Regions from separate parts of the Arthrobacter sp. E44 genome, predicted to be linked through region 3. Evidence: riboswitches for the same ligand, from Rfam matches in the RefSeq annotation. Region 3 holds a riboswitch; each other region holds the start of a gene.
What was found. Region 3 has a riboswitch for thiamine pyrophosphate ahead of thiO (glycine oxidase ThiO). Riboswitches for the same ligand answer to the same signal wherever they lie in the genome.
Positions count from the first base shown of each region.

Region 1: it holds a riboswitch for thiamine pyrophosphate, as region 3 does, so the genes downstream of both, ACETK3_RS08225 (ECF transporter S component) here and thiO (glycine oxidase ThiO) in region 3, are expected to answer to the same signal.
Region 2: it holds a riboswitch for thiamine pyrophosphate, as region 3 does, so the genes downstream of both, thiC (phosphomethylpyrimidine synthase ThiC) here and thiO (glycine oxidase ThiO) in region 3, are expected to answer to the same signal.
Region 4: it holds a riboswitch for thiamine pyrophosphate, as region 3 does, so the genes downstream of both, thiD (bifunctional hydroxymethylpyrimidine kinase/phosphomethylpyrimidine kinase) here and thiO (glycine oxidase ThiO) in region 3, are expected to answer to the same signal.

Region 1 is NZ_JBHDJA010000007.1:60,705-67,964, forward strand. Features, by position in the region: gene ACETK3_RS08205 (DUF4235 domain-containing protein) at 1-252, opposite strand, end outside; gene ACETK3_RS08210 (CDGSH iron-sulfur domain-containing protein) at 370-648, opposite strand; gene ACETK3_RS08215 (glycosyltransferase family 2 protein) at 645-1,775, opposite strand; gene ACETK3_RS08220 (iron-containing redox enzyme family protein) at 1,772-2,827, opposite strand; TPP riboswitch at 3,108-3,248, shown strand; gene ACETK3_RS08225 (ECF transporter S component) at 3,315-3,938, shown strand; gene ACETK3_RS08230 (ABC transporter ATP-binding protein) at 3,938-5,485, shown strand; gene ACETK3_RS08235 (energy-coupling factor transporter transmembrane protein EcfT) at 5,482-6,282, shown strand; gene ACETK3_RS08240 (UDP-N-acetylglucosamine 1-carboxyvinyltransferase) at 6,412-7,260, shown strand, end outside.
Region 2 is NZ_JBHDJA010000012.1:139,499-146,758, forward strand. Features, by position in the region: gene trmD (tRNA (guanosine(37)-N1)-methyltransferase TrmD) at 1-594, opposite strand, end outside; gene rimM (ribosome maturation factor RimM) at 595-1,143, opposite strand; gene ACETK3_RS12755 (RNA-binding protein) at 1,262-1,504, opposite strand; gene rpsP (30S ribosomal protein S16) at 1,506-1,928, opposite strand; gene ACETK3_RS12765 (hypothetical protein) at 2,154-2,606, opposite strand; gene ACETK3_RS12770 (VOC family protein) at 2,751-3,626, opposite strand; gene ACETK3_RS12775 (amidohydrolase family protein) at 3,726-4,808, opposite strand; TPP riboswitch at 4,889-4,996, shown strand; gene thiC (phosphomethylpyrimidine synthase ThiC) at 4,992-6,818, shown strand; gene ACETK3_RS12785 (alpha/beta hydrolase) at 6,815-7,260, opposite strand, start outside.
Region 3 is NZ_JBHDJA010000001.1:136,130-143,389, forward strand. Features, by position in the region: gene ACETK3_RS00620 (PHP domain-containing protein) at 1-73, shown strand, start outside; gene ACETK3_RS00625 (site-specific DNA-methyltransferase) at 80-952, opposite strand; gene ACETK3_RS00630 (DEAD/DEAH box helicase) at 961-2,643, opposite strand; gene ACETK3_RS00635 (RNB domain-containing ribonuclease) at 2,937-4,418, opposite strand; gene thiE (thiamine phosphate synthase) at 4,458-5,207, opposite strand; TPP riboswitch at 5,235-5,354, shown strand; gene thiO (glycine oxidase ThiO) at 5,347-6,675, shown strand; gene thiS (sulfur carrier protein ThiS) at 6,672-6,908, shown strand; gene ACETK3_RS00655 (thiazole synthase) at 6,913-7,260, shown strand, end outside.
Region 4 is NZ_JBHDJA010000012.1:57,729-64,988, forward strand. Features, by position in the region: gene rpmA (50S ribosomal protein L27) at 1-138, opposite strand, end outside; gene rplU (50S ribosomal protein L21) at 202-510, opposite strand; gene thiD (bifunctional hydroxymethylpyrimidine kinase/phosphomethylpyrimidine kinase) at 847-2,367, opposite strand; TPP riboswitch at 2,375-2,472, opposite strand; gene ACETK3_RS12355 (Rne/Rng family ribonuclease) at 2,648-6,124, opposite strand; gene ACETK3_RS12360 (vitamin K epoxide reductase family protein) at 6,563-7,231, shown strand.

The sequences.
Region 1 (7,260 bases), on a different contig from region 3:
CTGGCTCTTGGCGAACCGGGTGATGGCACGCTGCGTGCCGCGGTTGGCCAGGACCTGGATGATGGCGCTCACCGATGCCGAGATCAGCGCGAAGGTCAACGCCGAACGCAGGCTGGTGGGGACGTCCTCGTGCTTGCCGGTGGGCGGCTTCTGTCCCGTGGTCTTTTCCCAGATGGTGTTGACCAGCTTGGTGCCGGCCAGGCCTGCACCCAGGCTCACCCCGGTCCCGAGCAGCTTGATGAAAAGGTTCATTCCTATTACTCCTTGCGGGCGGAAAACGGACTGTCCCCAGCCTAGCCGCACACCCGCCAACCACCCGGCAAGAGTCGGGGCAAGGGCGTGGCAGGCAGGCGGAGCTTGCTGGACTGGCTAAGCAGCCGGGGGCTCTGTGCGGAACTTGATCAGCTTGTGCGTGCCGTCGCAGTACGGCTTGATGGCGGAGGCCCCGCACCGGCACAGGGCCACCGTCTTCCGGTCCCGGGGTACGGCACCGCCGGACGGGGTGACGAGCTCAAACTCACCGCGGACAATCAGGGGCCCGTCCGGGCAGACCACGATGGAGCTCGCGGCGGGGTCCTGCTCCGCATTTGCCCGCTCCACATCCACCTGTTCCAGGTCGGCTCCTGTTCCATGCTGTTCACGATTCATGCCTGCACCGCATCCATCCTTGTTGTTCCTGGTGTGCCCGGGACGCGTCTGTCCGGGACCCCTCTGCCCGGGACGCCCTGCAGCCTGCCCCCGTGGCGCCGCAGGAGCTCCGCCTCGGAGTGCGCCGCCGTCCTGATCCTGCTGCCCGCGTAGGGAACGCCGCCCCTCGACCTGAACCCGAGGGCCAGCCACACGCAGGTGGCCCGCTCAAGTGCCCACAGCGGAGCGAACCAGGCTGCCGAGGCGGGGAAGACGGCGGTACCGTTGTGCCGCCGTCGTCCAATCTCTGCAGCGGTGGTGATCACCACGGCGAGCCCGCACAGGGTGGTTGCCCGCCCTTTGCCCGGAAGGAACAGCGCGGCTGCGGCTGCCGGGAACAGGGCAAGCTCGGCGGCCAGCCGCCGAGGCTGGGCGAAGCCGTCGTACGCCTGGCGCACCCGCTGGCGCAGGAAATGCCGCACGGTGGGCGGCCTGCGGGCCACGAACAGGTCCGCAAGTGTCCGCTCGCTCCCCCCTGCGGCCTTGATGGTCCTAATGAGTTCGAGGTTTTCGAACAGGACGCCGGCATAGCCGCCGGTGGCCAGCAGCGCGTCGCGGCGCACCCCCAGCGTTCCCGGGTAGTCGGCCGACCAGGCCCGGTTAAGCAGGGTCCGGGCCGTGTCCCAGCGGGCGTGCCATGGGAGGGGGGTGAAGTAGTTCTGCGGGCGCACCACGTGGGCGGACTCCAGGTGATGGACGACGGCGGCGAGGGCCTCGCGCGTATAGCGGACGTCGTCGTCCGCGATGACAAGGAACGGCGCACCCGGGGTGCGCACGCCGGTCATGACGCCTGCCACCTTGCCGTTACTGGCCTGCCCGTGAAGGGCAATGCTGTCCGGCGGGGTGTCCGGCCGGATGTGGCGGACCGCTGCGGGAAACGTGGCACGGTGCCGGTCGAAGAGGTCGGGGTCTGAGCCGTCCACCACGGTGACCGGAATCCAGCCCACCAGTTGGCGGAGGTAACCGGCCAACTCTGCCAGGCCCGAGTCCTCCGTCCAGCGCAGGGGAAGGATGTACTCCGCGTCGGAGACCAAACGGGGACGCCCTTCCCTTGCCCCGGGAGCGACTGCCGCGGGCGCGGCTGTCACGCTGCCGCCGGTACAGCCGCCCGGAGCGAGGTCTGCCCGGCTTCCCAGGACGACATCAGGTGGGCGGTAAGGCGGCTGTCGATGGCCATGACCGCCGTCGCCCCGAACAGGACATCGGCAAGCAGTTGCGGTTCGGCTTCCACCAGGCCGCCGGCGAGGTCCCGTCCCGCAATCTGTTCGTGCACGGCGTCGGCCTCCACGTGCTCGTCAAAGTAGTGCGTGATGTCAGGCCCGAAGCCGTGCCGGCGGAATCCGTTGCCGTAGAAGCGGTTGGGCTGCGAGGAGGTCATTTCGTAGATGGCGAGGTGCCCGGTGATGGCACCGCGGAGCCGGCGGTTCAGGCCGCAGAGCGACATGAGGTTGACGGAAGCCAGGGAGATTGCCGGGACTGTGTCCACGTAGGCGCCGTAGCTGTCATCCAGGCCCAGGCCTCGCATGGTCCGGGCGAACAGCGCGCTGTGCATCCGCTCAGGCCGGCCGCCGCCGTATTCGTCCGCCTGGATTTCCACCAGGGCCGCCTTCGGCCTGCCGCTGAGCCGCGGAATGGCCCAGGTGTGCGGGTCGGCTTCCTTCAGCTGGTACATGGATTTGTGGACCAGGAACTCCTTGAGCTGGTCCAGGGTGGCTTTCCGGGCCACGTAGCGGGACAGGCTGGGGCCGGTGTCCGTGGCGGCCAGGCCGAAGAGGACGTCGGCAACTGCGTCACTGGTCATGGCAATTCCGTCGGGCAGTTCGAAGTTTCCTGCCGCCTCCTTGGCGGCAGCGCGCAGTGCCGCTTCGAAGGGTTCCTCGATCAGCCGCCGGACCCTGATCAGCGCAGGCTCCCACTCCCAGCTGTCTGAAACGCCGTCCAGCCCGGAGTAATGGAGTTCGTAAAGGCAGAATAGTGCGAGTTGGATGTCCTCGTCGGCAATGATGTCGCCGGTTCCGGCCAGCTGCCGCACCACCAGGGAGTACAGCCCATCCAGGCCCGGCCCCGCGGCGTCCGGAGCCTGCGCCAGGACTTTGAACAGTGCGCTGCTGACGGGGCCTCTGGTTTCCGGGATTCTCATGGTGCTCCTTGGTCTGCCGCGCTGCTGACGGGAACGAACGCGGGGCCGACCATGGTGAGTCCCATGTGCCCGTACTCCTCGAAACCCGGGAGACAACATAGTAAGCATGATTACTAATAAAAGCTAAGCGCGCTTGTTTCCATGCCTGGCGCCACCACGCACGGCCGGTCACATCCTGTCCGGTTGGCGCCCGCAGCCCTCAATCCAGCGCCGTTCGGTGTAAACTGGACCACGCCCGGATGGGCAAATCAAAAGCCTTACCCAAACCAAAAAGCAACACTAAAAACGACAGGGGAGCGCCGCCGTCGGGCATCCTGGCAGAAGCCGGGCACCGCAGGTGGGCGCTGAGAGTGCGGACCGCCGCAGACCCTCGAACCTGATCCGGTTAGTACCGGCGCAAGGGAGTCGAGTTCTCAAAGTGTCGCGGCTGCACGGCAACGGGCCGTCAGCCGGTCCACTTTCCCCTCCTGTTCCCCAGGAGGATCACATGAGCACTGCAGCAATCAAGAAGACCACCAGCAGGTCCTGGCGCGTCGTGGACATCGTGGTGGCCGCGCTGGTGGCCATCGCCGGCGGCGTCATCTTCTGGGCATGGGACCAGGGCGCGGCAGCACTGTCCGCCCCCATGAACGCGGCCTACCCGCCGCTCACCGGTCTGCTGGCCGGCGGATGGATGATTCCGGGCGTGCTGGGCATGCTCATCATCCGCAAGCCGGGCGCGGCGCTGTTCTGCGAGACCGTGGCCGCCACCGGAGAGCTGCTCATGGGCTCGCAGTACGGCGCCTCGGTCCTGTTCTCGGGGTTAATCCAGGGCCTGGGTGCGGAGATCATCTTCATCATCTTCGCCTACCGCAAGTTCAACCTGCCCGTCTCCCTGCTGGCAGGCGCCGCGGCCGGCTTCTTCTGCGGCCTGAATGACTCGTTCGCGCCGTGGGGCTGGAACATCGCCTACTCAGGTGCGGACAAGTTCGCCTACATCGTCCTCACCACCATCTCCGGCGCCGTCCTGGCCGGCGGCCTGTCCTGGCTCGCCACCCGCGGCCTGGCCCGCACCGGCGTACTGAGCTCCTTCGCGTCCCGCAGGGCTGCCACGGAGCCAGTCTTCTCCTGATGGCACCCTCCCAGGGCGCAGCCGGCGCCGTCCGCCCCGCCGCGGTCACTGCCCGCGGCTGGGGCTGGCGGCATGCCGGCAGGGCCAGGCCCGCCGTCCATGCCCTTGACCTGGACATCAGCCCCGGCGAGCGGGTGCTGCTGCTGGGCCCCTCGGGCGCCGGAAAGTCGACGCTCCTGCATGCGCTGGCCGGCGTACTGGGAGACATTGACGACGACGGCGAGGCGGGCGACGCCGACGAGTCGGGTTCGCTGCTGGTTGACGGCGCCGTGCCCCGCTCCCAGCGCGGCCGCGCCGGCTTGATGCAGCAGGACCCGGAGACGCAGGTGGTCCTGTCGCGGGTGGGGGACGACGTCGCGTTCGGAGCCGAGAACCTTGCCGTGCCGCGTGACGCCATCTGGGCGCGCGTGCACGAGGCGCTTGCCGACGTCGGACTGTCCCACCTCCCGCTGGACCACCCGACGTCGGCCCTGTCCGGCGGGCAAAAGCAGCGCCTGGCGCTGGCGGGGATCCTGGCCATGCGCCCGGGGCTAATCCTGCTGGATGAGCCCACCGCCAACCTGGACCCGGACGGGGTGCTGGAAGTCCGCGACGCCGTGGCGCGCTGCCTGGACAAGACCGGGGCCACCCTGGTGGTGGTGGAGCACCGGGTGTCGGTGTGGAAGGACCTGGTGGACCGGATCGTGGTCCTGCAGCCGGGCTCCGCCTCCGAGCCCGCCGTGCTCTTGGACGGGCCGCCGGACCGGGTACTCAGTGAGGCGCGCACCATGCTCGCCGCGGCGGGGGTGTGGGTTCCCGGCTACGTCCCGGCCACCCGTGCCCGGGCTGCGGTGCAGGCGCCGGGAACGGGGAATCTCCTGCTGGCGGCCGAACAGCTGGGTGTTTCCCGCGAACGACCCAGCCGCAAGGGCTTCCGCAGGATCCCGCCCGTCCCCGTCCAGGAAGGCGTGGCCGCGCAGGTCCGCGCCGGGCAGGCCCTGGCCATCACCGGTCCCAACGGCGCCGGCAAGTCGACCTTCGCGCTGACCCTTGCCGGCCTCCTGGAGCCGGTCTCCGGAAAAGTCTCCGCCACCCTGGACCTCAGCCGGGGTGCGGGCATCGACCCGTTCCGGTGGAAGGCCGAGCAATTGATTTCCCGCGTAGGGACGGTGTTCCAGGAGCCTGAGCACCAGTTCGTGACCGGCAAAGTGCTGGATGAGCTGCGCTTTGGCCCCCGGCACCTGGGCCATGGTGAGGACCGGGTTGACGAGCTGCTGGAGCGGCTGCGGCTCACCCAGCTGGTGGATGCGAACCCGTACACGCTCTCCGGCGGTGAAAAGCGGCGGCTGTCCGTGGCCACCGTCCTTGCCGCCAGCCCCCGGGTCCTGGTCCTTGACGAGCCCACCTTCGGGCAGGATGCCAACACCTGGGCCGAATTGGCCTCGTTCCTGTCCGAGCTGCTTGATGCCGGAACGGCGGTGGTTTCGGTGACCCATGATGCCGAATTCACTGAGGCGCTGGGCGGCGAGGAGCTGCGGATGTTGGCTGCGGAAACGGTGGCGCCATGAGGCAGCAACTCACCCTCAGCGGCAACCGGGCCGTGCTCACCCGCGCCAACCCGCTCAGCAAATTCGCGGCGGTCCTGCTCATCACCGCCGTCCTTGCCCTGTCCATCGACTGGGTCTCGGCATCCGTGGCGTTGGTCTTCGAGCTTCTGCTCTTTCCCCTGGCCGGGCTCACCCTGTCCCTGCTGTGGCAGCGGGGCTGGCCGCTGATCCTCGCGGCCGCCATAGGCGGTTGGAGCACGTCCATCCTGGCGCCGGACAGCGGCAGGATCCTGCTCGACGCCGGCATCTGGACCATGAGCGAAGGTTCCCTTCAGCTGGGGATCGGCTTCCTCCTGCGCGGCTTTGCCATCGCCCTTCCGGCGGTGCTCCTGATGAGCTGCACTGATCCCACGGACCTTGCCGATGCGCTGGCGCAGAAAGCGCGCCTGCCGCACCGGTTTGTCCTGGGAACCCTCGCCGCAATGCGGCTGGTGGGGCTCATGGCCGAGGAGTGGCAGACCATCGGCATGGCACGGCGTGCCCGCGGCGTGGGTTCACGCGGCAGCCTGGGCCAGCGGGTGAAGGCTACGCTGGGGCAAAGCTTCGGGCTCCTGGTGCAGGCCATTCGGCGCGCGTCGAGGCTGGCCGTCACCATGGAAGCGCGGGGCTTTGGCGGTGCCACGCGAACCTGGGCGCGGGAATCAACCTTCAGCCTGCTGGATCTCGGAGTGGTGGCCGGCGGCGTCGTGGTGGCCGGGCTTGCGCTTTTTGCGGCTGTTACCGCCGGTACCTGGAACATGGTGTGGTTGGGAAGCTAAGTCCCGGGCTTAGGTGCTATGTAGGCTTCCCTATCGCACTTGATGGGTACAGCCTTTCCGTATCCCCCCAATGGGCCCTTGGGTAGGTGCTCGGCAGGCTGGATAACTCATTTATGATATATTCGGCGTATGACGCAAGAGACCGCTGAACACGTTGCCGCCATGCTGAGGGACGCCCGGAGCGAGAAGGGGTGGACCCAGGGCCAGTTGGCTGCCGAACTCGGCACCAGCCAGAGCGCCGTGGCCCGGATGGAACAGGGCAAGCAGAACCTGAGCCTAAAAATGATCCAGCGCCTGGAAAACATCTTCGACCGCAGCATCGTCAACGTGGGCAAGCCGCAGATGACCCACCTGCGGGTAGAGGGCGGCCGCACCCTGTCCGGCGCCGTGGACGTGAACAGCAGCAAGAACGCCGGCGTCGCCCTTCTGTGCGCCAGCCTGATCAACCGCGGCACCACCGTGCTCCGCCGGCTGGCCCGCATCGAGGAAGTTAACCGCATTGTCGAGGTGCTCACCAGCATCGGCGTGGAATGCACCTGGCTTAACGACACGGACCTGCGCCTCCGCCGTCCTGCCGTCCTGGACCTCGAAGCGATGGACGTGGACGCGGCACGCAGGACCCGCAGCGTCATCATGCTGCTCGGCCCCATGCTGGATGAATCGCGGGAGTACCGGCTGCCCTACGCCGGCGGCTGCGACCTTGGCACCCGCACGGTGGAGCCCCACATGCAGGCACTGCGCGAGTTCGGCCTCTCGGTGGAAGCCACGGCCGGTTTCTACACCGTCCAGGCACCTCCTGCCGACACCCGCGACCGTTCCTTCGTCCTCACCGAGCGCGGCGACACCGTCACCGAGAATGCGATCATGGCGGCGGCGCACCGGCCGGGAACAACCGTGATCCGCAATGCCAGCCCCAACTACATGGTCCAGGACCTCTGCTTCTACCTGCAGATGCTGGGCGTCACCATTGAGGGCGTG
Region 2 (7,260 bases), on a different contig from region 3:
CACTTCGCGGTCCCGCCAGACCGAAGGCTTGGTGTAGACCGGGTATTCCAGGAGCCCGTCGGAGTGGGATTCCTCCACCAGGGACTCGGGATTGCCGACAACGCCGGGGAGCAGGCGGCCGATGGCCTCCACCATGGCAAGGACGGCCACTTCCCCGCCATTGAGCACATAGTCGCCCAGGCTGACGGGGCGGACGGTGAAGTGTTCCTGCGCCCATTCGATGACGCGTTCATCGATGCCTTCGTACCGCCCGCACGCAAACGCCAGATGCTGCTCCTCCGCCAGTTCATAGGCTAGGGCCTGGGTGAACCGCTCGCCCGCAGGGGACGGAACGATGAGCACGGGCTTGCGCTGCGGATCCGGGCGCCCTTCCGCCACGGCGGTGAGGGCCTGCGCCCAGGGCTCGGGCTTCATGACCATTCCAGCGCCACCGCCGTACGGGGTGTCGTCCACGGAACGGTGCTTGTCAGTGGTGAAGCTGCGCAGGTCGTGGACGTGCAGGTCCAGGATTCCATCCTGGCGGGCCTTGCCGATCAGCGAGAGTTCCAGCGGGGCAAGGTATTCAGGAAAGATGCTGACGACGTCGATCCGCATCTAGTCCCTGCCTTCCGTTTCGGGGGCAGCAGCTTCGTCGGAGTTCAGTTCGAAGAGCCCGTCCGGCGGGGTGAGGAGGATGTAGCCCTCCTCGACGTTGACTTCCGGCACGATTTGTTCCACGAACGGGATGAGGATTTCTTCACCGCCGGGGGTGGTGACCATGAGCAGGTCCTGGACGGGCATGGTGTTCAGCGCCGTCACCTTGCCCACCACCCGGGAGCCGATCCTGGCCTCAAGGCCGACCAGTTCGTGCTCGTACCAGCCCTCGTCATCGTCGTCCTCGTCAAGCTCCTCGGTTTCGATGAACAGCTTGGCGCCGCGAAGGGTTTCAGCCTGGTTGCGGTCAGCCACTTCCTCGAATCCGAGCAGCAGGATGTCCTTGTTCCAGCGGGCGCTGCTCACAGTGAGGGGACCGGACGCAGCAGGCTCAACCACGAACGTGGTACCGGGGACAAACCGGTCCTCCGGGGCGTCCGTCAGCACCTGGACCGTGACTTCCCCGCGAATGCCGTGCGGCTTGCCGATCCGCGCCACCTGAAGCTGCATCTGTTCCTCTGTTCCGGGTTGTGGTGTTTCTGATGAAAGGACTGTGTTGTTGAAAGCAAACCGGCCCCTCCACCTGATGGTGGAGGGGCCGGAGCAAGAACTGAATGTTGCCGAGCGCTCAGCGGCGGCGGTCGGTGTCGACGACGTCGACGCGTACCGGTTCGCCACCGGCCAGTGCTGCCACCACGGTGCGCAGTGCGCGTGCCGTGCGGCCCTGGCGGCCGATCACCCGTCCAAGGTCATCCTGGTGAACGCGCACCTCGAGGGTATCCCCGCGGCGGTTGTTCTTCGAACTGACCTTGACGTCATCCGGGGAATCGACGATTCCACGGACCAGGTGCTCCAGCGCTTCTGCCAGCAATCTACTCAGCCTCGGTGGTCTCAGCTTCGGCGTCGGCAGGGGCCTCGGCAGCGTCAGACTTGGAGGCCTTCTTGGTGATGGCTTCCGGGATGATGACCGAGCCCTTCTCCGGGGCGACGAAGGATTCCTTCTCGACCTTGGTCTTGAGGGTGCCTTCCTGGCCCGGCAGGCCCTTGAACTTCTGCCAGTCACCGGTGATCTTCAGGATCGCGGCAACCTGCTCGGACGGCTGGGCGCCGACGGACAGCCAGTACTGGGCACGCTCTGAGTTGACCTCGATGTATGAGGGCTCTTCGGTGGGGTGGTACTTGCCGATCTCCTCGATGGCACGGCCATCACGCTTGGTGCGTGAGTCCGCGACGACGATGCGGTAGTACGGTGCGCGCATCTTACCGAAGCGCTTAAGGCGAATCTTTACGGCCACTTTTGTGGTCACTCCTGTTTCAGAAAAGGGGTGAACCCGGCTTTCTGCACCCGTGGGGCGGGCCGTACTTGCGGGCTCGAAGGACAGGATCCGGACGCGGAGAGAGGGGCCGCGCAGATCGAGTACCTGTCCATTGTGCCAGATGAGCGCGGTTAATTCGACTTGGCGCGGGCGTGGCTGGCGCGCCGGCCATACGGGGAGCGCCGAAGGGTTCCAGGACCCGGCTCAGGCGGACCAGACGTACAGTCCGGTCCGTTCTGAATCGTCGATTCCGGCGGCGAGCTGCGCCAGTTGCTGCACATAGGTCCGGGCCTGGCCTGCGTCGAAGGGCATGTCCTCCTGGGCGGCCCACTGTTCGGCAACGTCGTCGAGGACGTTGCCTTCGCCTTCGGTTTCGTATGAGAGCAGATCCGCCAGGGCGCGGACCATGGCCGGCGGCACGGCGAGGAGCGAGTCGCTGGCAACGTCCACCATGGTCAGCTCGTAGTCGGCGCCGCCCGCGTGGACGGCCGTTCCCGCCAGGTCGCCCAGCTGCTCAACCTCGAAGTCGCTGATTCCCTGGATCCGCACCGCATGGGCGGCAGGGCCGCCAGCCGCGGAGCCGCTGCCCTCGTCGAGGATGCCGGCGCGTTTCAGCGCGGCGTCATGGGTGGCGACAAAGATCTCGGTGAAGCCCATGGGGTTGCCCTTCTTCCGTTAGCGGGACAGCGCGCCGGGCGCTGCCCGGCCGTACGGGATCAGCCTAGTAGTTGCCCGCCTGCCCGCGCACGCCGGACCCTTTCTGTGCTGCCCCGCCGCGCAAACGGGGGCCAAGTCCACCCGTCAGCGGACGGCTACCCGGATCCGGTTGCGCCACGGGTCCTCGAAGCGGAGCTCGGCACCGGTGTGGTGCGAGGCCACTCCGGCAACCTTGAGGCAGTCCGCCAGCGCCCCGACGTCGTCCCCTGAAGGAACTTCAATCAGCACCTCGCCGAGCCCCAGGGTGTCCTTGCGCGGCCCGGCACCGCGGCTGTTCCAGACGTTCATTGCCATGTGGTGGTGGTAGCGGCCGGCGGAAACAAACAATGCCTGCCCGTGCCAGCCGGCCGTCTTTTCGAAGCCGAGGGTTCCCACGTAGAAGTCCCGGGCGGCCTGGACGTCACCCACCTGGAGGTGCACGTGGCCAACGCCTGCGGTTGTCCGGCGCTGGCCTTCCAGCGACTCTTCGGTGAGGTACTGCTCCAGGTAGCGCTGCGGCGGGAGGGCAAGGCTGTCCATGACGACGTCCGTCCCGTTCCAGGACCAGTTGCTGCGCGGGCGGTCCCAGTACAGTTCAATGCCGTTGCCCTCGGGGTCGGTGAAATAGAAGGCCTCGCTCACCAAGTGGTCGGCGCTGCCGGTGAAGGACCGCGGCTCGTACTGGGCGGCCGTGGCGACGGTGGCGGCCAGGGAAGCCTGGTCTTCGAACAGCAGGGCGGTGTGGAACAGGCCCGCCTCTCCCCTGCCGGGAATATGCAGTCCCGGCGCCGGGGCCAGGTGGACCAGCGGCCTGCCGAGCCGGCCAAGGTAGAGTCCGCCGTCCTGCTCAGCCACCACCTCGAGTCCCAGCGCGCGCTGGTAGTAGTCGGCCATGAGCTTCATGTCGCCCACCTTGAGCATCACGGTGCCCATGGCGAGGTCGGCAGGAAGAAGATCCTGGCTGCTGGCTGCTGCGGTCATTGATGGCTCCTTGTGTTGGAGGCCGTCCCAATGGCGGCCTGTCACACATTAAAATTACTTGAAGCTTCAATTTATTCCAAGTCCCCAAGGGCCCTCTGGTCAGCGGATGATGCGGCCGCCCAGCACCACATGCTCAAGCGACCTGATGGTCTCCGGCACGGCCCGGGGGTCTTCCCGGCACACCACCGCGTCGGCCCGCGCTCCTTCCGCCAGGACGCCCGCCCCCAGCCAGGTCCGGGCGGCCCAGCATGCGGCATCCAGTGCTGCCGTCATTGGCAGGCCGGCGCCGTGCAGTTCAAGGATTTCGTCCGCGATCCTGCCGTGGCGGATTGTGCTGCCGGCATCGGTTCCGGCAAAGATGCGCACGCCGGCTGCGTGGGCCTCGGCCGCCCGTTCCAGCCTGCGTTCCCACAGGGCGCGCATGTGGGCGGCGTAGCGCGGGAACTTGGAATCCGCCTGCGCCGCGATGTCCGGAAAGGTGGCGATATTGATGAGGGTGGGCACGATCGGTATGCCCTGTTCGGCGAACCGGGGCAGGTGGCGGGGCAGGAGGCCCGTGGCATGTTCAATGCAGTCGATTCCGGCATCCAGCATCTGGTCCAGGGTGTCCTCGGCGAAACAGTGGGCGGTCACCCGGGCACCTTCGTCATGCGCTGCCTGGACGGCGTCACGGACGACGGCGGCGGGAAAGGAAGGAGCCAGGTCACCGGCGCCGCGGTCAATCCAGTCCCCCACCAGCTTGACCCAGCCGTCGCCGTCGCGCGCCTGCTTGCGGACGGCCTCCACGAGGCCCTCCGGCTCCACTTCCTCCGCGAAGCCGCGCAGGTAGCGCCGCGTTCGGGCGATGTGCCGCCCGGCACGGATCAGCAGCGGGAAATCCCCGCGGCCCTGCATCCAGCGGGTGTCGGCCGGTGAACCGGCGTCACGGACCAGCAGGGTTCCTGCGTTGAGGTCAGCCAGGGCCTGCTCCGCAGCCGTGGCGGCGTCAACGGGGCCGCCCGGTCCCAGCCCGATGTGGCAGTGCGCGTCAACGAAACCCGGCAGTACCCAGCCATGGAGGACCCTGCCCGGCTCCGTCACGGGACGGGTGAAGGTGAGGCTCCCGTCCACGGACCAAAGCCCGTACCGGATGCTGTCGGGTCCGGTCAGGACGGGTCCGCTGAATTCAATGACTTGTGGCATCAGGACTTCCTTTCATTGCCCGGACAGGCTAGCACCGCGGATTGTGACAACGCGGTCCCAGGGGCCTGTGGTAGCTTCGTTCCTGACCACACGGGTGCCCCTGCAGGGGCTGAGATCGGGCTGACGCGGCCTGCGACCGTTGAACCTGTCCGGGTAATGCCGGCGAAGGAAGTGAGTATTCCCTTGAGTACACAAAACACCCAGTTAAACGCTGCCCAAATCCAGGCAGAAACAACAGCGGACGCTCAGACAGCACTTCAGGTGACCCAGTCCCTGAAGTCGCATTCGCTGGCCTTTATCGAAGATCCCGGCGCCGGGATCCGGGTGCCGGTAACGGAAATTTCCCTTGAGCCATCCCCCAACGGCCGGCCCAACGAACCGTTCCGCACCTACCGGACAGCGGGGCCGGGCAGCGACCCCGTCCGGGGCCTTCAGCCCTTCCGTTCGGAGTGGATTGAGGCACGGGCAGACACCGAGGCGTACACCGGCAGGGAGCGCAACCTGCTCGATGACGGCCGCTCGGCAGTCCGCCGGGGTGCCGCCTCTGCAGAATGGAAGGGCGCCCGGCCGGTGCCCCGCCGCGCCGTCGACGGCCGGACAGTGACGCAGATGCACTATGCCCGGCAGGGCATCATCACCCAGGAAATGCGGTTCGTGGCGCTGCGGGAAAACTGCGACGTCGAGCTGGTCCGCAGCGAGCTGGCCGCCGGCCGCGCGATCATCCCCAGCAACATCAACCATCCCGAGTCCGAGCCGATGATCATCGGCAAGGCCTTCCTGGTGAAGATCAACGCCAACATCGGCAATTCCGCGGTCACCAGCTCCATCGCGGAGGAGGTGGACAAGCTGCAGTGGGCCACGCAGTGGGGCGCCGACACCGTCATGGACCTGTCCACCGGCGACGACATCCACACCACCAGGGAATGGATCATCCGCAACTCCCCCGTCCCCATCGGGACAGTACCGATCTACCAAGCCCTGGAAAAGGTCAACGGCGAGGCCAACGCGCTGACATGGGAGATTTTCCGCGACACTGTCATTGAACAGTGCGAGCAGGGCGTTGACTACATGACCATCCACGCCGGCGTGCTGCTGCGGTACGTCCCGCTCACAGCCAACCGCGTAACGGGCATCGTCTCGCGCGGCGGCTCGATCATGGCCGGCTGGTGCCTGGCCCACCACCAGGAAAACTTCCTGTACACGCACTTCGATGAGCTATGCGAGATCTTCGCGAAGTACGACGTTGCGTTTTCCCTGGGTGACGGTCTGCGCCCCGGTTCCACCGCTGACGCCAACGACGCCGCCCAGTTCGCGGAGCTGGACACGCTGGCCGAGCTGACGCAGCGCGCCTGGGAATACGACGTGCAGGTGATGGTGGAAGGCCCTGGCCACGTCCCCTTCCACCTGGTCCGGGAAAACGTCGAGCGCCAGCAAGAGCTGTGCAAGGGCGCGCCGTTCTACACCCTGGGGCCGCTGGTGACTGATGTTGCCCCGGGCTATGACCACATCACGTCGGCCATCGGTGCCACCGAGATTGCCCGGTACGGGACCGCGATGCTCTGCTACGTCACCCCGAAGGAACACCTGGGCCTGCCCAACAAGGACGACGTGAAGACCGGCGTGATCACCTACAAGATCGCCGCCCATGCTGCGGACCTGGCCAAGGGCCACCCGGGCGCGCACGAGCGGGACGACGCGCTGTCCAAGGCCCGTTTCGAGTTCCGCTGGCGGGACCAGTTCGCGCTGTCCCTGGACCCTGTCACCGCCGAGGCGTTCCACGATGAGACGCTGCCGGCCGAGCCCGCCAAAACGGCGCACTTCTGCTCGATGTGCGGGCCTAAGTTCTGCTCCATGCGGATCAGCCAGGACATCCGTGATGAATTCGGCTCCGCGGAGGCCCAAGCGGCGCTTGCCGGCGTGGCATCGGGGATGCGGGAGAAGAGCGAGGAGTTCCTGGCCGCGGGCGGCAAGGTGTACCTGCCGGAGCTGCGGGTTCCCGCGGAAAGCTAGGACGCCCGGGCCGGCTGGCTCCGGCTGACCTGCCGAATGAACTGCCGGATTGCCTGGTCCCCCTCCGGGGAGTCCTGGGGCCGGTGCCCTCCCGTGGCAACGCGGTGCAGGGCGCCGGTCTCCCGAAGGTACCCGGCGATTTCCTCATACAGCGGCTCCCAGCCGCCGGTCAGGACCAGCGTGGGCACGCCGGGGACGATGTGCAGCGGCGCCTCCCAGGACGGCGACTGGAGCCGGAGCCTGCGGGCGGACCTCTTCTCCTCGGCGGTGGCCGGCTCCTGGAGGTCCGTGGCATAGACCCGGCGGACGAATTCGCGCTGGAAGTCCTCGTCGCTTAGCTGGTGGCGCACCTCGAAGAGGGGCTGCATCAAGCTGATGTGGGCGGCTGTGGCCGGCAGTTCCGCGGTCAGCGACAGGCACGCCGGTTCCACCAGGGTCAATG
Region 3 (7,260 bases):
GAACCTCACTGCCGCCGGCATGCTGGCGCGGATCGAGGAACTCGGCACGGGAACTGCCGTCGTCCGCCCCTGACGTTACCTAGCTGGGCTGGCGGCTTACCAGGGTGGCGTGCGCACCCAGCCGCTTGGCCATGATGTCGATGGCCGGCTGGTTCTGGTCCACGCACACGAACTTCCGGCCCAGTTTCGCGGCCACTGCCCCGAGGGTGCCGGAGCCGGCGAAGAAGTCCAGGCACCAGTCCCCGGGGCGGGACGATGCGGCGACCACCCTGCGGACCAGGCCCTCCGGCTTCTGCGTGGGGTAGCCGGTCTTTTCCTTGCCGGTGGGGGAGACAATCGTGTGCCACCAGACGTCGGTGGGCAGCTTTCCCAGCTCCCGTTTGGCAGGGGTCACCAGGCCGGGCGCCATGTAGGGTTCACGGTCCACCTCGGCGCTGTTGAAGTGGTACTTGGCCGGGTTCTTGACGTACACCAGGATGTTGTCGTGCTTGGTGGGCCACCGGTTTTTCGCACGCGCGCCGTAGTCGTAGGCCCAGATGATCTCGTTCAGGAAGCATTCCCGGCCAAAGATGGCGTCCAGCATGACCTTGGCGTAGTGCACCTCGCGGTAGTCCAGGTGCAGGTACAGGGTTCCGTCGTCGGCCAGGAGCCGCCAGGCCTCCACGAGCCTGGGTTCCAGGAAGGACCAGTAGTCGCTGAACGCGTCGTCGTAGCGGTGCAGGGCGCCCTTGATGGTGTCGTAGGAGCGGCCCTTGAAACCCACCCGGTCCCCGCCGCCGTCAGCGTTGGCCACCATCCGGGTTTGCTGGCGCTGCTGCGGCCTGCCCGTGTTGAAGGGCGGGTCCACGTAAATCAGTGTGAAGGCGCCGTCCGGCAGCGTGGGGAGGTACTCCGCGTTGTCCGCGTGCACCACCAGGCTGCCGCCGTCCGGCGCCCAAACAGTGTCAGTCATCGGGGCAGTTAGCCCTCGGAGTTGCCAGGCTGCGTGCCCTTGTCGGCGCCGGCCACCACTTCGCCGTTGCGTCGGCGGGTGCGGGTCCGGCTGCGGCGGGCGCGGTTCGGCTTTTCGGTGTCCGCTGCGGGTGCTGCAGCTTCGGCGGCAGGAGCTGCTGCAGAGTCCGGCGTACGACGGCGGCGCTCACCTGAGCGGCCAACGGAGTCACTGCTGCGGGCACCTTCGCGGTTGCCGCTTCGGCTTTCCCGTCCACGGCCGTCCCGGTCGCGTGAGCGGCCTGCGTCACGGCCGCCGCGGCTGTTCTTCTTGCCGGTTTCGCCCAGGTCCTCAAGCACCTCGGCATCGACGCCGGCCAGGGTGCGCTTGTCGCGCGGCAGGCGGCCCTTGGTGCCCTCGGGGATGTCAAGATCCGTGTACAGGTGCGGCGAGGATGAGTAGGTTTCCACGGGCTCCGGAACGCTCAGGCCCAGGGCCTTGTTGATCAGCGCCCAGCGCGGCATGTCGTCCCAGTCAACGAAGGTGACGGCGGTGCCCTTGTTGCCGGCGCGTCCGGTGCGGCCCACCCGGTGCAGGTAGATCTTCTCGTCTTCCACGCACTGGTAGTTGATCACGTGGGTCACGTCGTCAACGTCGATGCCGCGGGCAGCCACGTCCGTGGCCACCAGGACGTCCACCTTGTTGTTGCGGAACGCGCGCAGAGCCTGTTCGCGGGCGCCCTGGCCCAGGTCTCCGTGGATGGCGGCGGCCGCGAAGCCGCGGTCCACCAGTTCCTCGGCCACTTTGGCGGCGGTGCGCTTGGTCTTGGTGAAGATGATGGTCCGTCCGCGGCCGCGGGCCTGCAGGATGCGGGCCACCACCTCGGTCTTGTCCATGCTGTGGGCGCGGTAAATGAGCTGGCGGATGTCCCGCTTGGTCAGGCCCTCGTCCTCGGGATCCGCTGCGCGGATATGGGTGGGCTGGGTCATGTAGCGGCGCGCCATGGCAATGACCGGGCCGGGCATGGTAGCCGAGAACAGAAGCGTCTGGCGGACCGCAGGGGTGCCGGCGATGAGGGTCTCAACGTCCGGCAGGAAGCCGAGGTCCAGCATTTCGTCGGCCTCGTCGAGGACGACGAGCTTCACGTTCTTCAGGCTCAGGTGCTTCTGCTTGTACAGGTCGATCAGGCGCCCGGGAGTGCCCACCACTACCTCGACACCCTGCTTGAGCGCCTCAACCTGGGGCTCGTAGGCGCGGCCACCATAGATGGTGGTGATCCTGGCGTTGCGTTTGCGGGATGCCGTCTGCAGATCGCTGGCCACCTGCACGGCAAGCTCGCGGGTGGGGACGATCACGAGGGCCTGCGGGGCTCCGGGAACGGCGAGTTTGGCGTATCCGGGGTCGTCCTGGCCGATGACCCGTTGCAGTGCGGGAATACCGAAGCCCAGGGTCTTGCCGGTGCCGGTCTTGGCCTGGCCGATGATGTCATGGCCGGCAAGAGCCACCGGCAGGGTCATGGCCTGGATGGGGAAGGGGTGGGTAATCCCGGCGTCCGCCAGGGACTCAACGATGTCCGCGCGCACGTTGTAGTCGGCAAAGGACTTCTCCGCGATCTCGTGCGGCGTCTCGTCGGAGATGATGGTTTCTTCCGGCTCGATAGTTTCCGTGCCGGACTCATCGCTGAGGAGCTGGTGGGTATGCAATTCACTCACAGGGGAGTTTCCTTATTCATTTGGGCAATGGCGCTGCCTGCTCAACGGGCCGGCCAAGGCTGGCCGCTCCGGAGCACGCTCAGGCGCGCAAGCGATTCCAGTGGAAGCCGATCGCGGGCTATCTAAATGCTGGCACTGGTGACCAACGGGTAAATCTCAAGATCGCGTAGGGGCGGGCTTGTTGGTTTCAAATCGAGGAAATCAACGACCGGGCATCCAGTTCTACCCTTCAAGTCTAGCCGCATGGGCGTGGAACCACGGTTTCCTCCCGCCCGGGGCGTTCCGCTGGCCCTTTAGGAGACGAGTTCGAAGTGGATCTCCCGCGTGGTGATGTCTGAGGACACCAGCCGGACCCGGACCTTGGTGCCGGACTCCAGCTCGCCGGCGCAGCGCGCCGTCACTGCGGGTTCGGCAATCTGGATGATCCCGGAGCTGCCGTTGCCGTTCTTGCCGTTTTTCCCGTTGCCGTTAGTGTTCCCGTTCTGCGGCTTGGACCCGGAGATCACGATCGCGTCGAACTCCTGCCCGATGTGGTTCAGCAGCAGGGCCGCCTCCACAGTATCCAGGGCCAGGCGTTCCATCCGTGACGCCAGTTGGTCCGAGCCTGCCATGATGCCCGGCAGCAGCGGCAGGGCCTCCCGCGCCCAGCCGGGAACATCGCCGCCGTTGCTCAGGGCCTCGCAGATGACCAGCACGAAGCGGTCCACTAACCGGCGCAGCGGCGCGGTGGTGTGGGCATAGGCAGCGCCGATGGCGGACTGGATCCCATCCTCGGGGACGGTCCCGTCGAAGGCGGTGTAGGAGGCTCCGCGGAACAGCATGCCTGCCGAATGCATGATGGCCAGCTGCCGCGGATCGGTGGGGTCCAGGGACCGCAGATACTCGCCATAGCTGACTTCGCCGTCCCATGGCCTGCCCAGCACCTCGGTCTGCAGGCGAAAATGCTTCAGCGACCGTTCGTCCGGGGCCGGCATGGTGCGCAGGATGCCCACCTTGCCCTCCAGCATGAGCTGCGCCGCCGCCATCCCGGTCATCAGCGAAATCTGCGCGTTCCAGTCCTCCACCGGAAGCTGTGGAACAGCGTCAATCCGGTAGCCGCCGTCGGGCAGCTGGACAATCTCCTGCTCAGGCATGTTCAGGCTTGCACCTTCACGCGCCCGTTCCAGTGCCACCCGCTTCAGGCCCACCTCACGGAGCAGCTGGAGCACGGGCGGGGCGGTCCCGGCGTCGAGGGCTGCCTGGGCGCCCCGGTAGCTGAGCTTGTCGCGGCTGCGGACCCTCGCGCGACGGACGCTGACCGTCAGTACGGTTGCTTCGCCGTCGAGCGTGAAATCCCAGACGAAGGCCGAACACTCCTGGCCGGGCAGCAGGCTCCCGGCCCCTTCGCTGATGACCTCCGGGTGCAGTGGGATCCGGCCGTCAGGAGCGTAGAACGTCTGTCCGCGCCGCCGCGTCTCCGCGTCCAGGGGGCCTCCCGGCGCAACGAAGGCTGGAACATCGGCGATCGCGTACATCACGCGGTAGCCGTCCCCGTCCAATTCAATAAACACTGCCTGGTCCAGGTCCGTGGAGGATGCCGGGTCGATGGTGACAAACTCGACGGCGGTCAGGTCGTAGGACGGCAGCTGCAGCGCCGCAACGGCAGCCAGGGCGTCTTCCACGGCTTCTGCGGGATACGGGCCCGGAAGCTCAAGCTCCGTCCGCAGCAGGCCCAACGCCTCTTCCAAGGCGTTCTTATGGTCGTGGACGTTGGGAGCCAGCCGATGATGTGACACAAAATTCAGCGTAGCCCCAAGTTCCGCGATTAAGCAGGCTCAGGAACCGGCAGCGTCCAGCGCGTCGAGGAGGGAGGCAGCAGCTGCGGCGGGATCAGGGGCTTCGGTGATGGCCCGGACCACCACGATCCTGCGCGCACCCGCCTCCGCCACCTGGCGGACGTTGCCGTGGTCGATGCCGCCGATGGCAAACCAGGGCACCGGGTCCGCAGCCTGCCGTGACGCCTCGGCCGCGTACTTGACCAGTTCGGGACCGACGGCGGCCCTGCCGGGTTTGGTGGGCGTAGCCCAGACAGGGCCCACGCAGAAGTAGTCCAGCCCGGACGGTGCGGCAGTTGCGGCAAGGGCGGCATCCACCTGCTCGGGCGTATGGCTGGAGAGTCCGATGGCGGCGTTGCCGTCGACCAGCGTGCGTGCGGCCGCCAGCGGCAGGTCCTTCTGGCCGATATGGAACACCGGGGCCCCGGAAAGCACGGCGATGTCGGCGCGGTCGTTGACCGCCCACAGCTTGCCGCGCCGCACCGCCACTTCCTTCAGCACAGCCAAAAGGTCCAGTTCCTCGGCTGCCTCGATGGTCTTGTCACGCAGCTGAATGATGTCCACGCCGCCGGCAAAGGCCGCGTCCACGAACTCCGCAAAATCGCCGCGGTCCCGCCGTGCATCGGTGCAGAGATACAGGCGGGCAGCCTTAAGGGCCTCGCTGTCGCGGGCGTTGACAACCTCGGCATTGGCAACTCCGCCGGCCGGAGCGTGGGAACCTGCGGGAAGGGAAGGGGTGGTCGCATTCATGCCTGCAAGCCTAATTCCTCTAAACTGGGGAGGTACTGCGGGAGCCCGCGGCAGCTGTCACAAAGCGCCGGGCTGAGAGGGCGTCAGAGCCGACCGCTTGACCTGATCCGGTTAATGCCGGCGTAGGGAAGGAACCCAGATGCGTACCCCCGGCACCACCCAGCCCTCGTCCGTTGATGCGTCCATTCCCCCCACCCTTCGTGCCGACGTCGCCGTCATTGGCGGGGGAGTGGTGGGACACGGTATCGCCTGGGAACTGCAGCGTTCCGGACGCTCCGTCGTCCTCATTGACGACGCGCCAGGTTCCGGCGCGAGCTGGGCTGCCGCCGGCATGCTGGCCCCCGTGAGCGAACTGCACTACCAGGAGGAGGACCTCCTGGAACTCATGCTGGAGGCATCGTCACGGTGGCCGGCATTCGCGGCCGCCGTCGCCGATGCATCGGGCACGGATTCCGGATACCTCACGACGCCGACACTCGCCGTGGGCGCCGACGCCGCCGACCGCCGCGCCCTGATGGACCTGCGCACAGTTCAACAGGCGAGCGGGCTGTCCGTGGAACCCCTGACCGTCCGGGAGGCCCGCAAACGCGAACCCCTCCTCAGCCCCGCCATCGCCTGCGCCCTCGATACCCCGGGGGACCACCAGGTGGATCCCCGCCGGCTGGTGGCGGCCCTGCGGCTGGCACTGGCCGGCGGCGCCCGCGAAACGCACCACCTCGCCGTGGCAGGGGCAGTGGACGGTTACGCAGTGCCGGAGCGGGCAAGCGGGCTGTTGTGGGAGGACGGCATCGTTACGGGGGTTCGGCTCGCCGGTGGCGGCACCGTCCTGGCAGCGGAAACCGTGGTGGCCAACGGGCTGCAGGCGGGGGCGCTCGCGGACCTCCCCCATGGCCTCGAGCTGCCCCTGCGTCCCGTCCACGGGGACATCCTCCGGCTTGCAGTGCCCGGCCCCCTCCAGCCCCTGGTGACCGCAACGGTGCGGGGACTGGTGCACGGAGTTCCGGTGTACATCGTTCCGCGCCGGGACGGGACCGTGGTGATCGGAGCCACCCAGCGCGAGGACGCCCTGTCCGACGCCGTCAGTGCCGGCGGCGTCTACCAGCTGCTGCGCGATGCCCAGGCGCTGGTGCCCGCCGTCGCCGAGCTCGAACTTCTGGAATGCACGGCCCGGGCCCGCCCGGGAACCCCGGACAATGCGCCGCTGCTGGGAAGGGTGCCGGTGGACCTGGCCTTAAGAAGCGAAGGATCCGCAACGGAAGCCGGTTACGTTCCGGGGCTCATCATCGCCACCGGTTTTTTCCGGCACGGCGTCCTGCTCACACCCGCTGCAGCAGCCATCTGCACGGATCTGCTCGACGGAAAAGCCGACCCCCGCTGGGTCCCCTTCCGCCCGGGCCGGTTCTCCGGCCCGGGAACGGCCACCCACGGCCTCCACGACAATGGCACCCACACCAAGGAAACAGCGTGAACATCACCCTCAACGGAAACCCGCACACGGTGGCCGACGGCGCCTCCATCACCACACTCGTCAGCCAGGTCACCGGACGCCCGCTGGCTGACAACGGGCAGGCGACGGACGGCGGGAAGCTGGGCGTCGCCGTCGCCCATAACGCCCAGGTGGTGCCGCGCAGCCAATGGTTCGCCACGGCGCTCGCCGAGGGCGACGACATCGAACTCGTTACAGCAGTACAGGGAGGCTGACGCCATGACCGAAACCAGCACCATCAACCCCGCCGGGAACACCGGTGCCGGCGACGCCCTGGTGATTGACGGCGTCGCCCTGAAATCCCGCCTCATCATGGGCACCGGCGGAGCGCCCAGCCTGGACGGCCTGGGCGCAGCACTCCTGGCCTCCGGCACCGCCCTGACCACCGTGGCCATGCGGCGTTACTCACCCGCCGAAACCGGCTCGCTGTTCCAGCTGCTGGTGGACCACGGGATCCGGGTGTTGCCCAACACCGCCGGCTGCTTCACCGCCAGGGATGCTGTGCTCACAGCGGAACTTGCGCGGGAGGCCCTGGAAACGGACTGGGTGAAGCTCGAGGTCATCGCC
Region 4 (7,260 bases), on a different contig from region 3:
GTGGAAGTGGGTGCCACGCTGGCGGACGATGATCTCGCCTGCGGAAACTACCTGGCCGCCGAAGCGCTTGACGCCGAGGTACTGAGCGTTGGAATCGCGACCGTTGCGAGTGGAGCTCGCGCCCTTTTTATGTGCCATCTGAAATGCCTGCCTTTAAAATTCTGGGGAATCTGTTGGAAAACCTGAACAGTAACCGGTGGGTTACTTGATGCCGGTGATCTTGACCTTGGTCAGTTCCTGGCGGTGACCCTGGCGCTTCTTGTAGCCGGTCTTGTTCTTGTACTTCTGGATGACAATCTTAGGACCACGGAGGTCCTGGAGGATTTCAGCCGTAACAGTTACCTTGGCCAGGTCAGCGGCGGCGGAGGTGACTTTGTCACCGTCAACCAGGAGCAGTGCGGGCAGCTCGATGGTGCTGCCGGCTCCACCGGCGACGCGGTTCAGGGTAACGAAGTCTCCAACGGAAACCTTCTCTTGGCGGCCGCCTGCGCGGACAATCGCGTACACCACTTGGGAACTCACTTCTCTCGACGTTTATTACAAAATTTGCGTGCGGCACCCGGCTCGGAAATTGGCTGGGATCCCGCTGTGCCTCAACGCCGTGGATTCCCCGGGGAAATCCGTGAGCCGTCCCGGTGGAGCAGTCCGCTTGTTATACACAGCAGAATGCCCCAGGGTCATAACCCAAGTGTTGGCGTAAGCACCGAAGATCCAGAATACGCTAAATCCGTCCACGGCCGCAAATGAGGCTGGTTCCGGCGGCCCCGCTGTGGTAGTAACCACAAACCCGGCGGGCAGCACCGCAACCATGCCACTCCATCATAGCGGCGGCGCTGCCGGCAGCGGTCAGGAATGAAGTCTCGGCGCGTCGAAGAATTCCACTTCCAAGCGGCAGGACTGCTTGAACGCGGTGACCATCGCTGCTCTTTCATGGTCCGACGCTTTCCGCCCCGCCCCATCCACGATGGCGATGGCCCGGCGGGTGGCTTCGGCGAAGCCCTCGTCGGCGTAGGTGCGCAGCCACGCCGCGTAGGCGTGCCCTTCAGGCTCACAGCTGGAAAGGAACTGGGAGTGCAGCTTCCTGCCCACCTCGGCGTAGAGCCAGAAGCAGGGCAGGACGGCTGCCGCCAGGACTGCGTAGCTGCCCGACGCCGATGCTGCTGTGAGGTGGTCAACGTAGGCCTTGGTGACGGGGCCCAGGCCGCCCTGGACCGGCCGTGTGCTGAGCCAGGAGCGGTGGAGTTCCGTTTCCACTTCGAGGCAATTCTGGGCCGATCCTGCCCAGAACAATTGTTCGGCCTCCGAGGGGGCCAGGGCGCTGGTGCGGGCCAGAACGCGGGAGTACCCGTTGAGGTAAAGGGCGTCCTGGGCCAGGTAGTAGGCGAAGTCCTTCTCGGCCAGGTCTCCCGCGGCCAGGCCGCGGATGAAGTCAAGCGCGTAGATGTCGTCGAGGTCCTGTTGGGCTTCCGTCCATAGCCGGGCCGCGAAGCCGCCTTCCTGCAGTGCCGGCCGCAGATGGTGGAAGTGGTGCACTGGCCCGTTCCCCCGGCCCACTGACAGCTGGCCCGAGTTCTCGAGGGCGCCGGCCAGCCAGGGCTTGACGGTCCGCAGTGTTGCTTCCCAGTCGCCCAGGCGTGCCTGCACGGTTGCCATTGCGGAGGAAAGGGAGCATCCCGTGCCGTGGCTGTTGCGGGTGGCAATACGGGGTCCCGGGACTTCCACTATCTCCTCCCCGAGCAGGCCCGCGGTGTTGACCAGAGCGTCCGGACAGCGCTCCCCCGCCAGGTGCCCGCCCTTGACCAGGATTGTGGCCCCGGTGGCATCGGCCAGGCGCCTGCCCTGGGCCAGCGCCTCATCCCAGCTCTCCGCAGGGGCAGCGCCCATCAGCATGGCAAGCTCGGGCAGGTTGGGGGTGATGAGGTGGGCAAGGGGCAGCAGTTCCCGAAGTGCCGCTTCCGCCGATTCCTTCAGCAGCCGGTCGCCGCTGGTGGCAACCATCACCGGATCGAGAACCACGACGTCGGGACGCACCTTTTCGAGCCAGCCGCGCACAGTGCGGATCACTTCCCTGTCACCCAGCATGCCGATCTTGACGGCGTCGATGTTGATGTCGTCGCTGACGGCATCCAGCTGCTGGGCCAGGAAAGCGGCCGGAGGAACGTGCACGGCCTGCACGCCCTGGGTGTTCTGGGCTGTGAGGGCGGTGATGGCGGCCATGCCATAGCCGCCATGCGCGGCGATGCTCTTAAGGTCTGCCTGGATGCCCGCTCCGCCTGACGGGTCCGAGCCCGCGATGGAGAGGACGCGTGGAACGTCACGGCCTGCCGGCAACTCAATGGGTGCATCGAATGCAGCTGGCAGGGGCATGGAAAGGGTTGAAGACAAGAGACATCCCTTCGCCGGTACTAGCCGGACAGGTTCAACGGGTGTGGATCTCAGCCGGCCTTTTGCGCGGCACCCCGTGTCGGTTTCCAGCCTAGCCGCTGGGGCGTATTCCCAGGAAAGGTGACAGCACCTGCCGCAAAGGGGTGGGTGCCGCACGCAGGAGTCCCCGCCCTGGGACTGTTCCCCGTGTCATTCACCGGGGAACCGTCCACAAAGCGGGGACTCCTGAATGTGTCTTTGTTGCCTGTCCGGGGCTTCCGGCTTACAGCTCCGAAGCCGGGACGCCGACGCCGAGGATAATCGGTTCCGCTGCCGCCTTGCCCGGTTCGGCGGTGGCCTGTGCCTTATCCATTTCCGGGGCCTTGGCCGCGTGCGAATGGCCTCCGGCAGTCGACTGGACGTTTTCGTGGTGCTGGACGGCGGTCTCGTTGGCGGCACCCTGCGCACGGCTGGCACCCCGGTGGCGCCGCGGACGGCGCTGCCGGGACTGTTCCAGCGTGTGGTCCGAATAGTCCTTTTCGCCTGGAACTTCCACCGCGGTGCGGGCTTCCGCTCCCCCGGCTTCAGCCCCTGATTCCGGCGTGGCCGGTGCCGGTGCGGACGGTTCGGCTGCCTGCGGCACCTCCGCGGTCCTGGCCGGAGCGTCCTCCACGGACGACGCCGGCTGGCCCAGGTGGGCGAACGCTTCAGCGAGCCGGTCCAAGGTGAGAGCCGGCTTGGGCTGCTGCTCCTCCGCATGCTCCACGAACGGAAGCGGGACTTCCTCGCCACCGAATGTCAGGACAGCCGCCGGACGCGTGGGGGCGTCGGCGTCGTGTTTCTCCTCCGCCGGAGCCGGCGCAGGCGGGGCGGCGGGCACCTGCCGGGTTGCCGCCACCTCTTCGTCGTGCAGGTGGGCGGCGTGGGCAGCAGCGGCGATGTTGGCCAGGGCAAGGCGGGTTGCTTCTGCCTTGGCATGCCGCTCAGCGTCCGTAGGGTCCGGGTGGACGGTGTGGACCTGGACGGCAGGAGCCGGAGCGGCCTCGGGCTGCTGGCCGTTGCGTCCGCGCCGCCGCTTTCGTTCCGAACGTGCGCCCGGCTGGTTGTTGTCGGTCCGCTGGCTTTCGGTGCGGTGGGCTTCCGGCCGGGCTTCGGGCCGGTTGTCATTGCGCTGGACGTGGTGGTGCTCGGCGGCCACGACATTGGCCCGGCGGTGCTCCACGGGATCGTCGTGGGTCACCACGCCGCGGCCGGCGCAGGCCTCGCACTGCTCGCCGAAGACTTCCAGGAGCCCGGTGCCCATGCGCTTGCGGGTCATCTGGACCAGGCCGAGAGAGGTCACTTCGGCAACCTGGTGCTTGGTCCGGTCGCGGCCCAGGCATTCCACCAGGCGGCGCAGCACCAGGTCGCGGTTGGATTCGAGCACCATGTCGATGAAGTCGATCACGATAATGCCGCCGATGTCGCGCAGCCGCAGCTGGCGTACCACTTCCTCGGCAGCTTCGAGGTTGTTCTTGGTGACAGTTTCCTCGAGGTTGCCGCCGCTGCCGGTGAACTTGCCGGTGTTGACGTCCACCACGGTCATGGCCTCGGTGCGATCGATCACCAGGGAGCCGCCCGAGGGAAGGAAGACCTTCCGTTCGAGGGCCTTGTGGATCTGCTCGTCGATGCGCCAAGCGGAGAAGATGTCCTGGTCCTTGGTCCACTTCTCGAGACGGCCCACCAGGTCCGGGGCCACGTAGGTTACGTAGGCCTCGATGGTGTCCCAGGCTTCCTCGCCCGAGATGATGAGCTTGGAGAAGTCCTCGTTGAAGACGTCGCGGACCACCTTGATGGTCAGGTCCGGTTCGCCGTAGAGCAGTTCGGGGGCCAGGATCTTGGTGGAGGCCGACTGGCTTTCGATGCCTTCCCACTGGGCCCGCAGCCTGTTGATGTCGTGCGTGAGCTCTTCCTCGGAAGCGCCCTCGGCGGCAGTGCGGACAATGACGCCGGCGTGCTCGGGCAGGCGGTCTTTGAGGATGCGCTTGAGGCGGTTCCGTTCGACGTCGGGCAGCTTGCGGGAGATGCCGGTCATGGACCCGCCGGGTACGTACACCAGGTAGCGTCCGGGCAGCGAGATCTGGCTGGTGAGGCGGGCACCCTTGTGGCCCACGGGGTCCTTGGTGACCTGGACCAGGACGGTATCGCCGGACTTCAGCGCGTTTTCGATGCGGCGCTGCTTGCCCTCGAGGTTCACCGCTTCCCAGTTGACCTCGCCGGCGTACAGGACCGCGTTGCGGCCGCGCCCGATGTCCACGAACGCCGCTTCCATGGACGGCAGGACGTTCTGGACCTTGCCCAGGTACACGTTGCCGATCAACGAGTCCTGCTGGGTCTTGGATACGAAGTGCTCGGCCAGCACGCCGTCTTCGAGGACCGCGATCTGGATTCTGTCGTCGCGCTGGCGAACGATCATCTGCCGGTCAACGGACTCCCGGCGGGCCAGGAACTCGGCTTCGGTGATGACCGTGCGGCGGCGGCCCGTGTCGCGGGATTCACGGCGGCGCTGTTTCTTGGCCTCCAGGCGGGTGGAACCCTTGACGCTGGTGACGCGGTTGCTGGCGGGCGCCTCGGTCACAGCGCGCGGGGCGCGCACGCGCGTGACCGTGTTGGGGGGATCGTCGTCCCCGCCACCCGTAAGCTCAAGGTCCTGGTCCCCACGGCGGCGGCGACGGCGACGGCGGGAGGTCACGCCGTCCTCCACCGTCCCGGCCGTGTCCTCGTCGGCTTCGTCCTGGGCGTCGGCGTCAACGCTGCCGTCCTCGTTGTCCTCTTCAGCCCTGTCGCCGATCCGGCTGCGGCCCCTGCGGCCACGGCTGCGGCGCCGGCGGCGGCTGGAGGAATCGTCCGTGTCTTCGGTTTCTTCCTCCTCAGGCTCCTCGGCGACGGGCGCTGCGGGACGGACCACAGTGCTGAGGTCCGGTGCCTGGAAGAGCACGGAGGTGGGCGAAGCGGGTTCCAGGAACAGGGAAGCGAAGGGGCTTGCGGCGGCTTCAGGTTCTCCGCCGCTGGACGCAGCCGGGGTTTCCTGCGCCGGTTTGGCGGCTTCCGCGGCCGGCGCGGGCTCCTGGGCGGCGACAGGTTCCTGCGCCTGCTTGGCAGTTTCCGCGGTCGGCGCGGACTCCTGCACCGGCGCCTGCGCGGCGGCGGGCTCCTGCACTGCTTCCTGTACTGCGGCTTCAGGTGCTGCTGATCCCGCAACCACGGCTTCGGCTGCGGCAGGTGCCGGTTCGGCGCTGGCGGGGGAAGCAACCTTGCGGGTGGCTACCCGACGGCGGCGGACCGGTTTGCTTTCGACGTCTGCCGCTGGTTCGGCAACAGGTGCGGCGGCGGGACTGCCAGCGGCGGCAGCATCAACAACGGGGCCGGCAGCAACGGCAGCCGACGCCCCGGCGGAGGCGTCAACGCCGGCACCGTCGGCGGCGACACGCTCGTCAGCGGGGCCGGCTTCCTCCGCGAAGGTGGGCAGCGGTTCCGCAGCCTCCACCTTCTTCCGGGCGCGGGTGCGTCGGGCCGGAGCCTTGGGCGCCTTTTCCGCGTCATCAGCCTGTGTTGCGTCGACGTGGGGGGAAACCGCTGCTTCCGGAGCCGTGGCGACGGCTTCCGTCACGTCGTCCATCGCCTTGGGAGCTGCTTTGCGCCGGGCGCGTGGGGCCCTCTTCGGTGCCGCAGCATCCGCCGCGGCTTCTACGTTAACGGCCAGTTCCTGATCATTGTCCATATGTGGCAACACTCCTGCCCCTGACGTACCGCCACATCCGGCACCCATTGGGGCACATATTGTCAAAACCCGCAGGCGTTGACAGAAGTCAAGTGGATACTCCCAGGTTCGCACCGTCGTTGGGGTGCGGCAGCCCGTAGGAGCCGGTGGATGTTCTGAAAACCCGTTGTTCTGCGTGCCACAACCAGGTGCCGCCCAATGGAGTTGCGGGTGTGCCGGAAGAATCCGAAGCCTGCCCTGCTCATCATTGGCGGTCTTGGGAACAAACCACCGGACCGGAGTCCGAATGTGGATCGGCTTCCAGCCACGTTTATTCTCTCATACCCAAGCTGGATCGCCGCGGAGGCAGGGGCGGCTGTTCCCGTTACTGTGTAGTGGCACCAGCTGCCGGCGTTACAATCAGGCACAGGAGCACCGGACGAAAAGGACGCCAAACCCATGCCCAGCATCTCCCCAGTCAGCGCCCGTGAAGAGGATCGGAGCGCCGATCAACAAGCTACGCCGGCCGCTACCGTTCCGCCGATGGCCCGGAAGCGGCCTTTCGGCTGGCTGCTGGTCATCACCGGCGTCGTTGGCTGGCTTGCCTCCGGAACCCTGGTGCTGGAAAAGCTCGAAGTGCTCAAGGACCCCAGCCACACCACGGTGTGCGACGTGAATCCCTGGATCTCGTGCGGGCAGGTAATGCAGACGTGGCAAAGTTCCGTCTTCGGTTTCCCCAACATGTTTATCGGCATCGTGGCTTTCGCGATCACCACCACCGTGGGCATGGCCCTGCTTTCGGGAGCCACTTTTGCCCGCTGGTACTGGCTGGGACTGCAGGCAGGCGTCACGCTCGGCTTCGCGTTCGTGGTGTGGCTGTGGTCCCAGGCCCTGTACTCCATCCACATCCTGTGCCCGTTCTGCATGATCGTCTGGGCGGCCATGATCCCGCTCTTTGTGTGGACCACCATCAGGAACATCACCGCTGGCGTCATCCCCATGCCTTCAGGCGCAGCCCGCATCCTCGGTGATTCCGGCTGGATCATCACTGCGCTGCTGTACGTGGCCGTCATCGCCACCATCTTCTTCGCGTTCATCCAGGTCTTTGTGGGGACCTCGGGCTTCTAAGTCCGCTCCGCTCCCCCGCCAGGTGACAG